Regions from separate parts of the Paenibacillus sp. S33 genome, predicted to be linked through region 3. Evidence: predicted binding sites of a transcription regulator. Region 3 holds the regulator's gene; each other region holds the start of a gene.
The links. The regulator Rex, encoded in region 3, represses fermentation and respiration genes when NADH is low (regulators of the CRP and FNR family bind a similar motif). The targets are predictions, from matches to a motif close to TTGTGAAATATTTCACAA.
Positions count from the first base shown of each region.

Region 1 (3,282 bases), 820 kb from region 3:
AATAGCAGTACATATATATCTGCTTTTCATAAGTACGTATGATGGTGGCATAAGCCTGTTGATCGCCAGCTTTGACGCGTTCCACGACGGATTCTACATGTTCTGTATGGTCGTTGGCCCCGGGGCTGAACCGTTCCATAGGATCACCTCCTTGTGTGTCCGTCATTATCTGTATAACGAATACTGTCTCCTGATTGTGACAACTTCTATAAAATCAAAAAAATTCTCGCTAAAGACAAAAAAAAGAAGCGTCGCTCTGAACGATTCGCTTCTTGTGCTTGACCTTTTGTAATTGTTCTTGCTTGGTCGGCTTCATTCGTATGTGCTGTGAAATCTCGCCATAATGGTCATTCGTTTTGCGGCTCTGTGCCGCACAATAGATTCCAGCGCGTTTTGCCTTGCTCAGCGCTTTTTGTGTTTGAGTACGTGCCATACGGCTTCACTCTCCTTCATTGGACTCCTTTTATCATAGCATCCAATAGTCAAATCGTGAATGGTTTGTCTGGCTCAAACATTCTTCAATTCATTAAATGTCTGAAAAAACATCTGGATCGCCACTGGAGGCCGCTACAATAAAAACAATAACTATAAAAATGATGATCAGTGTATAAATCAGTGTACCGATAATACTACATACCAATCCAGCAATGGCCATACCTCTGCCTTGCTCGCCATGACGGTTAATTTCCTTCAGGGAAAGACTGGACAAAATAATACCCACAATTCCGATAATCAACCCAATATAGGGAATGACCACAGATAAAATCCCGAGCACCATCGAGGCAACAGCTTTACTATTTGTAGGTGGAACTACTGGGGGCGGGTTAAATGGGGCGTTATAATCGTTCGTCTCCTGAAAAGGATCGGAAGACCGAGGCTCCTTGTACAAATCACTCATCCGTTAAATTCAACTCCAATAAGTAAAATAGCAATTATATAAGTTCTAGGGTACCACAATCTTACAAATCAGGACAGTACTTATTTCAATTTTTTAAATTAGAACGTTAAAAAGAAGAAACCTAGCGATATTAGCACTTTTTGAGGTAACCGGGCATACAGTATTTTACCTGTTACAGATCAATTGCGCTCCATGAGAGCATCCTGCCAAGGAGGTCGGAGCTATGTTATATCGTGCAACATCCCGCAGAAAGGGCTCGCCTCACAAACGTTTAAATGCAGAAACACTTAGGAAAATATCCGCTGCCATGCTACCCTTTTACAAAGCTATTGCAACCCGACGTGCTTTTGCCGTCCAATGGTCACGAGCTGTCGTTCAGGGCAATTTGGATCGGATGAAATCCCTTCTCTGCTCAGTAGCGCCATTTGCCGCCAAACAAGGCTTAGGCACGAATGGCATCGGCTACTTTATTTCCTTTTTAGCTCAGCCACCGATGCTCTATTATACGAATGGAACGACGATTCCACCGGGGACTGTGCAGTTTACGTTTGAGCCGAGAGTTCATCGCGCCATCGCAAAAGCCGTTTTTCCACTGTATCGCGAATTGGCACGCAATCCATGTTTTGCTTCTGCCTTAGCCAAAGCAATCAACAGACAAGACCAGCGTGCAGTTCATGTCATGATCCGTAGTTTAATTCCATCCTCTACGCTGAAATCCGTACAAATTGAGGATGATGGCTTTGCCTTGCTTTTTAAGTATCCCTTTAGCAAGTATCCCTATCGCAATCTGCTCTTTCAGGAGTTCACTTAAAAAGGTTGCTACTAGCGTGCTTGCTTGAGTTCTCCAATGAGCTCTTTTCCCAGTTGTATAGCCATATCTGTCAGCACTCGGATTTCGTCCTTGGTTGCATGATCCAAATGTGCCCCGCAGCAAATGGCAAAATTGCCCGCAAACTCTTTTCGCAAGCGAACTGCAATTTCTTCGGTAATATAAAATTCCTTATGGTTTTGTAATTGCACAGTTTGAATCGGCTCGAGCCTGGCCCCTGCTGTAATCGTTCCCAAATGCGGCTGATCACCGCCAGAAATGAGTACAATGATATCTTCCCCCATAAAATAGGCATCCAGCACAAGACGGATACGTCCGTTTTCTTTTTGCAAATGAATCATATAATCCTCTCCTGCTAAAAATATTATTGTGAAACGATTCACTTTATGAGCATTATTCATTGTATCGCTTCCTGAACGGCTCGACAATTAAAAATGGCCCACAGCAACCTCTATAAACCGTGGCTGCTGTGGGCCTTCATTGTTATTCTAAAAGAAGCCTTCCCTTTCCTACTGGCTGTTAACGGATTGTGATCGTATGCACAGTCTTACCGCTTGCGCCGTCATTATCCGTCACCGTTAGCTCTACGGTATACGTTCCAGCTGTGGTGAATTTATGCTTCACCTTGGAACCGACTGCCGAATCGCCATCGCCAAAATTCCAGCTGTAGCTGACGATTTCACCATCTACATCACGGGAAGCTTTGGCGTTAAATTGTACATTTTTGTTCTTCTTAGCTGATTCATTAGCCTGAATAATGGCTACTGGCTTTTCATTGGATGTAGGTGGATTCGGATCAGGGTTCTGTCCTCCACCATTGGTTACATACAATTTTCCTGGCGCCTCCGTCTCCACTTCATTTCCCGCTGCATCCCTTACCCGGATCACGATGACTCCGCCTTCCAGATTCAGAGAAGATGAAGTGAAATAAGTACCTTCATAGTGGCCTGACGAAGTTTCATTTATTGGAATATCGTTGCGGCCCAAAGTGGACAGGTTGAAAGGCAGCTCCACATGGAAGGATGCCTCCAAACCGGATGCACTGTCAAAGGATACTCGTACCGGCTGCCCTGGAGTAATACGCACATCCTCCGCAGGGCTAATGTTTTCAAGCTTCGGCAGAGCTGTATCGACATACACCGAGCGCGTAACGGTTGTTTCGTTTTCGGCAAGATCCTTGGCCGTCACCGTAATTTGATTTTCGCCTTCGTTGATAAGCAATCGCTTGTTAAAGCTGCCATCACTTCCAAATTCAGCGGGCTCACCGTTAATCGACAATTCGGTGAGGAACTCGTCGTACACGGTACCAACAACACTAACTACACCTGCGTTCGTACGGACTCCTTCATCAGGAGAAGTCAGGATCAGACCCGGTTTAGTCTGATCGAGCGTCACAACTACCGTTTCGGAACGATCCGTTAATTTGCCGTATACCGCTGCTTGAACACTTAGCGGATTAGCACCTGGCTGAAGATCAACCGACAAACTGAACTGACGATCCTTCACTTTCGTTGTGCCAGCCAGCTCCTTACCGTTAAAGAGCTGAATATCGGCT
Region 1 is NZ_JBSIEZ010000001.1:3,989,570-3,992,851, forward strand. It holds gene ACWGXJ_RS18170 (RNA polymerase sigma factor) at 1-139, opposite strand, end outside; gene ACWGXJ_RS18175 (hypothetical protein) at 230-433, opposite strand; gene ACWGXJ_RS18180 (DUF4190 domain-containing protein) at 527-898, opposite strand; gene ACWGXJ_RS18185 (hypothetical protein) at 1,122-1,709, shown strand; gene lpdD (prenylated flavin chaperone LpdD) at 1,721-2,068, opposite strand; gene ACWGXJ_RS18195 (S8 family serine peptidase) at 2,247-3,282, opposite strand, start outside.
Region 1: lpdD (prenylated flavin chaperone LpdD) is a predicted target of Rex. The motif match lies at 2,095-2,112, and genes of this name have one in related genera.

Region 2 (3,282 bases), 1.9 Mb from region 3:
CCGATCAGGATCATATACCCGCTCCGTCATATTGCGAACTTTGTTACAAATAGCCCCTTTGGTAATAGGATGATCCGGGTTCCCAGTCACCTTGACTATCTTTCCACTTTCCTTGTGAAGCAGGAGCCCACACGTATCCGGGCAATCTAACGGGCATACAGCCGGAAAAATTCCGTCCTGCTGCTCCGTCATCCGCTGTCCCCTTTGTAAGTCTTGTTGAAGCGTGGCCTCAGGAGGCGCGCTATTGCGATGATCCATAGTGTTGATGCTCCTTTCCGTTACCGTTTCCAAAAATTACACTGATCTTATCATATCCACAGCTTTGGCCTATGGCAAGAGAAGGATTTTCCCACACAGCCGCTCTCCAAAATATTAAAAAAATCCGTCTGCTGCATAGAGCAAAACGGATTTTTTTAGAATCATAATTTTTTTTCAACATCCTGTTTCATCACATCTTACCGAGGGTAAAAGAGATCAAGGCATTATGGGACGAGAGCACACTCATCCTCCATGCCAAATCATGGACCACTCCCAAAAAAATCCGCCATGACAGGTTTCGTTCCCCCGGGCCTGTCATGGCGGATTTGCTTTGTTCATTGCTGTTTAAAGTACCGTAATTAAGCAGGATCACTCAACGGATTTGATGTGCAACCGAAGAAGTAGTTGGAGATTCATTCACTGGATGTGCGTTGGTTTGAGGCTTTTTCAAATAGGCCAACCAGTAGGCTCCAGCCACAAACAGGCTACCTCCTACCAAATTTCCCAGCCAGACCGGAATGAAGTTCATAACATAATCTGCCCACGAAAAGTGGCCTGCAAAAATAGCCGCCGGAATGAGAAACATATTGGCAACAACGTGCTGAAATCCAATAGCGACAAAGGCCATTGTTGGAAACCAAATGCCCATAATTTTGCCACCGATAGAGTCTGTGCTATATGCCAGCCATACAGCCAGTGCTACGAGCCAGTTACATCCTATACCCGATATAAAAGACTGCAAAAAGCTTTCATGTAGCTTATGTCCTGCCATATCCACCACTTTGTCCAGATAAGGGCCCGTTTCTGTCAAACCCAGCACATGCCCAAAGAAAAATGCAACGAATAACGCACCTGCAAAATTACTGAGCGTAATAATCGCCAAGTTACGAAGCAAGGCTCCTGTCTTAATCCGTCCTGCCCATCTCGCCAAAGGGACCGCCATCATATTGCCGGTCAGCAATTCTCCGCCGGCGATCAAAACTAATACCAGACCTACGGGGAACACCGCAGCTCCAATAAAGGTGGCAATGCTTCCCCATTCTTTAGGCGCACTTGCAATAACACGTATATCCAGCAAAAAACCGAGTGCAATAAATGCACCTGCCAAAAATCCCAGTACCACCGCCACAGTCCACGGGTTGTTCGCCTTGGCCACTCCTGTTTCCACCGTCTTTTCAGCAATTTGCCCCGGTTTATAGCTCGCCATATGTCCCCGCTCCTTTAATATCTTTTTACTAAAATATTCTTCTTTCATATTTTATTTAAAATCAGTGATTATGTTTGTGAAAAAAATCACTTTCTCAACTATAAAAAAAACAGCCCTTGGAAAAAGGACTGTCTTTCTGTATTATTACATCTACTGCGCTACTACGCGCTTTACATTTAGTTGTATTCTTCCTTTTCAACTGCTCTCAAGAACCAAATAACTCCACCGAGGCCTACCAGGGCCACGACTACAAGAAAAAGGATATAAAACAAATCCATAAGCTACTTACCCCCTAATCCTTATGCTACTCTATATTGTACTATAAGGATTCGTCCGTACGTCTCAGATTGTTGACAAACTTATGAACAATGTCACAGACAAATCTAATTATACAGTAACTGGGTTCCGTTCGGATATTGTAGGCAATGCTTGCAAGCCTGCTGCATTCAGGAAATTCCAAGGCTTGTTATAATGCGGCTGGAAGAAGAAATCGACAAAGGCCAACTGGTCAATGGTCATATGATTTTGAATGGCTACGGATAGTGTGTTAATGGATTGCGTCAAATCCACCTTCGACATAATTTGAGCCCCCAAAATTCTTCGTGTCTCCTGCTCATATACCACTTTCAGTAATACCTTTTCGGAGGTTGGCATAAATTCAGGCCGGTAGCTGTCCTCAATGGTTACAGCTTCTACAGTCATGCCTTCGTCCGTTGCCGCCGCTTCCGTCAAGCCTGTTCCTGCGATATTGTCTTCGTAAATTTTGATACCCGAAGTTCCTTGGGTTCCCATGTAGGCAATCGTTGGTTGTACCAGATTACGTGCTACCAGCGTACCCATACGAACTGCGTTGGTTGCCAAAGGGATATAAGCCGTTTTACCTGTCGGATTATAGCGGATTGCACAACTATCACCTGCTGCAAACACGTCCGGGCAGCTACTTTGCATATAGTTATCCACAATGATCGCACCGTTAGGCAACATATCTACCTGACCTTTGAGCAGATCCGTTTGAGGTCGGAAACCGATGCAGAGAATAACAAGCTCTGTTTCATATTCTCCTTTAGAGGTCACGACTTTACTCACCTTACCGTTCGTACCCTCAAAACGACTCACCGTTTCGCCAAGTACCAGCTTAATGCCATGTTCCTTCAGGGAACTTTCAATCCGGTCTGTATACTCATGGTCCAAATACTTATTCAATATACGATCAGCACTGTCGATCAGCGTTACGTTTTTACCGTTCATTTGGAAAGCTTCTACCAGTTCAACACCAATGTATCCAGCCCCGACGACTGTAATGTTCTGTACGTGCTGGGCTTTCTCAATGATATCATTGGAATGATTATAGTTTTTACAGAGCAAAATATGATCAAGTTCAATGCCCTCCAGCTTTGGAATAATGGGCCATGATCCTGTGGTCACAATCAATTTATCAAATGTGTCTGTAAATTCTTCACCTGTTTGGAGATTACGTGCATGCAGCGTCTTGCCTGCCGTATCCACACTCGTTACCTCGTGAAGCATCTTGGTCACTACACCCAAGTCAGACAGTTGATCTGGAGACGAATAAAACAGGCCGTGTGGATCTTTAACGACACCACCTACATACAGGGCAATACCACAAGATAAAAATGAAATATTATCATTACGCTCGTAAACGGTAATTTCTGCATCTGGATAACATTTAGCTGTGTTGACGATAGCTGCCGTGCCTGCGTGTGTACATCCGATAACTGCTACTTTCATGTAAAATTCCTCCTTGGTGTGTGGGCATAAAATGTATAATAATTGTGAATAGTTTCACGTAAACAGCT
Region 2 is NZ_JBSIEZ010000001.1:5,091,211-5,094,492, forward strand. It holds gene ACWGXJ_RS23105 (molybdopterin-containing oxidoreductase family protein) at 1-258, opposite strand, end outside; gene ACWGXJ_RS23110 (formate/nitrite transporter family protein) at 632-1,465, opposite strand; gene ACWGXJ_RS23115 (FAD-dependent oxidoreductase) at 1,853-3,214, opposite strand.
Region 2: ACWGXJ_RS23110 (formate/nitrite transporter family protein) is a predicted target of Rex. The motif match lies at 1,540-1,557, and genes of this name have one in related genera.

Region 3 (3,282 bases):
ATTTTCATTCTGTGCATTTTTCCCTTGAACCACCCAATATACCTGATCCCACACAGACTTCCATGTTTGAGTCGTGCTAACCAGACCACCTGATTGCTTGGCCTTAATGATAGCGGCATTTTTCTCAGCCACCTGGTCTTGAGTAACATAGGAATAATACCAGAAAATGCTGACCAGGATCAGTATTACGGCCAAAATGGCGACCGCTATCCACTTTTTCTTATTTTTCAAACCCGTGCTTCCTCTCTAAGGGGATGTGACACCTGAATTAGCGCGACAGCAGCCCTTCAAAGGCGGCTTGTGCCTCATGTTTGATGCGTTCCTCGTCCATAGTCAGGCATTCGCCGTTTTTCACAACTTGACGACCGTCTACCCATACGTGAACCACGTCTTTGGCGCTTGCTGAGTATACCGCATGGGAAATAAGATCTGTACGCGGCAAGAAATGTGCCTGATTCAGATCCAGCGCGATAAAGTCAGCCTTGTTGCCTGCTGCCAACGCTCCTACTTCTTTTAAACCAATTGACTTTGCACCGTATTCTGTTGCCAGACGCAGCGCTTCACTTGCAGGAACTGCCGTAGGGTCACCAGATACACCCTTGTGAATAAGTGCTGCCAGACGCATTTCCTCGAACATATCCAGATTATTATTACTGGCAGGACCATCCGTTCCGAGAGAAACGGTAACCCCTGCACGCAGCAATTCAGGCACTCTTGCCACACCACTTGCCAGCTTCAAGTTGCTACCTGGGTTGTGCGAAACCGCTACACCACGTTCAGCCAGTAAAGCTATTTCTTCGTCGTTCAAATGAACGCCATGGGCAACAAGCGAGGGACGGGAGAAAAAGCCAAGCTTATCCAAGTGTGCAACTGGACGCAAACCGTAGTCTCGTACGTTTTGCTCCACTTCGGCGATCGTCTCAGACATGTGCGTATGCAGCGGCAAATCCAGATCATGCGCAGCTTGTACGAATTTTTCAATAAACGCAGGTGGACAGGTGTATGGCGCATGCGGTGACATCATCGTTGTAATACGCCCGTCTGCTTTACCATGCCAGTTACGCGCAAAAGTCACGGCCTCAGCCAGCTTGATTCGCTGTTCTTCCTCCGAACATAGTCCAATTGCTCCACGCATCAGACTTGCACGAATACCTGACTCTTCAGCTACACGAGCCACCTCATCCATATGATCGTACATGTCCAGGAAGGTCGTTGTACCACCTTTCAGCATTTCCAGCACAGACAACGACGTACCCCAGTACACGTCCGTAGATGTAAACTTGGCTTCCATAGGCCACATTTTTTCCTGAAGCCATACTTGAAGTGCCAAGTCATCTCCATGCCCACGCAGCAGAGACATCGCCGCATGACCATGAGTATTAATCAGACCAGGTAAAAACAAAAGCCCCTTACCATCGATCGCTTCCGTCTCTTCCTCACCGGAAGGCAAAGTCTCGCCAATGTAAGTAATGCGGCTATCTTCCACAATCATAAAACCATGGATTACCCCAGCTTCTGGTCCATTTACGGCAAAAGAGCCGTTTTTAATCATCCATTTATTCACTGTCATATTGTGTTTCTTCCTTTCCGTCCTCCAAATAATAAGCGAGGCTAAGCAAATCAGTTGTAAAGTCTGTGGCATGAATCCGAATGTTGGCCGGTGCCTTGAGAGTAGTCGGTGCAAAGTTCAGGATCGCTCCAATTCCGCTCTCAATAAGCCTGTCAGCCACGTGCTGTGCTTCAAAATCAGGTACGGTAATAATCCCGATTCGAATGTTTTTTTCTCTCACAGTCGCTTCCAGTTCATCCATCGGTTGCACGACCAATGTATTGATCTTGGTCCCTACCTTATCCGGAAACGCATCAAATACCGCTACAATCTTCATATTGTCTTTTAAATAAGCGTTATAATTCGAAAGGGCTTGCCCCAGATTACCCGCTCCGACCAATACTACATTAATTTGCTGATCGATTTTCAGGATATGGCGTATTTTCTCAATTAGATAAGAAACATCATAACCGATACCCTTCCGACCAAAATCTCCAAAATAGGCGAGATCTTTACGGATTTGGGCCGGGTTCAAATCTAGCCTCTGTCCCAACTCTTGAGAAGAGACCGTAGCCACCTCCCGTTTGTGAAGTGCATTCAGATAACGTAAATATACGGGTAACCTCCGTACGACAGCCTCTGAAATTTTATCTGATTTCATACTTGCTCCCCCTAATTGTAACGAACATACTTAGTGTCCGTCCGTTATGCCTCGGTCTCCGGGGCGGATTGGAGCCATTCGGCGATGCGGGGCACCATTTGCTCCGATGGCATATGCTCCATTTTTGGTCCCGGTAACGAGTACAAAAAGTGCTTTCCGTAATAGGATTCGATCACACGTGTATCGTAAACGATAACGACCCCGTGGTCGCTCGCTGTACGAACCAACCGACCAAATCCCTGTTTAAAGCGAATGACCGCTTGTGGTACAGACAGCTTCATAAATGGATTCTTCTTCTGCTGCTGGAGCAGCTCGCTTTTTGCCTCCAGCAACGGGTGATTCGGCGGTTGAAATGGCAAGCGAACAATGGCTAGACAAGTCAGAGCCTTCCCCGGAATATCGACGCCTTCCCAGAAGCTGCTGGTTCCCAGCAATACAGAAGCTTTGGCTTCCTGAAAACGGCGGGTTAGCTTGCTGCGACTCCCACTGTCCACTCCTTGTCCCAGCACAGTAATTTCGCTGGATGCTAAGGCCTCTTTGAGCGGCTCATACACTTGCCGGAGCATCCGATAGGAAGTAAACAGAACGAGCATTCTCCCCCGCGTCGCCTGAGCAGTCGCTCCTAGAGAGCTAACGAGCATATCTACAAAGTGTGCATCTCCTACACTGCCCTTCACGCTTGGGAAATCCCGTGGAATGACCAGCAACACCTGATCCCTGTAATTAAACGGTGACGGGAGCTGCGAAGTCATCAGCCGCTCTTGATCTGCGGCTTCCTGCAAGCCGAGCTGATCGATCATGTACTGAAACGACTTATCTACCGATAAGGTAGCAGACGTCAGAATAATGCTTCTTTTTTTGTCAAAAAACATTTCTTTCAACTGGCGGCTCACATCGACAGGCACCGCATAAAATTGTAATGATTTACTGCGGAATTGCCCACTCGCTTCGAGCCAGTATACGGTTGTTTCATCATCGAGTCGCATAAAAAAGCGCAAATTTTCTCGAATCCCCGCCAGATCCTTGAGCAGACCCGTGATATCTGTAATAAGGCTATCCGCCGCATAATCGT
Region 3 is NZ_JBSIEZ010000001.1:3,173,824-3,177,105, forward strand. It holds gene ACWGXJ_RS14565 (cell wall elongation regulator TseB-like domain-containing protein) at 1-231, opposite strand, end outside; gene ACWGXJ_RS14570 (amidohydrolase) at 269-1,570, opposite strand; gene ACWGXJ_RS14575 (redox-sensing transcriptional repressor Rex) at 1,557-2,210, opposite strand; gene dinG (ATP-dependent DNA helicase DinG) at 2,255-3,282, opposite strand, start outside.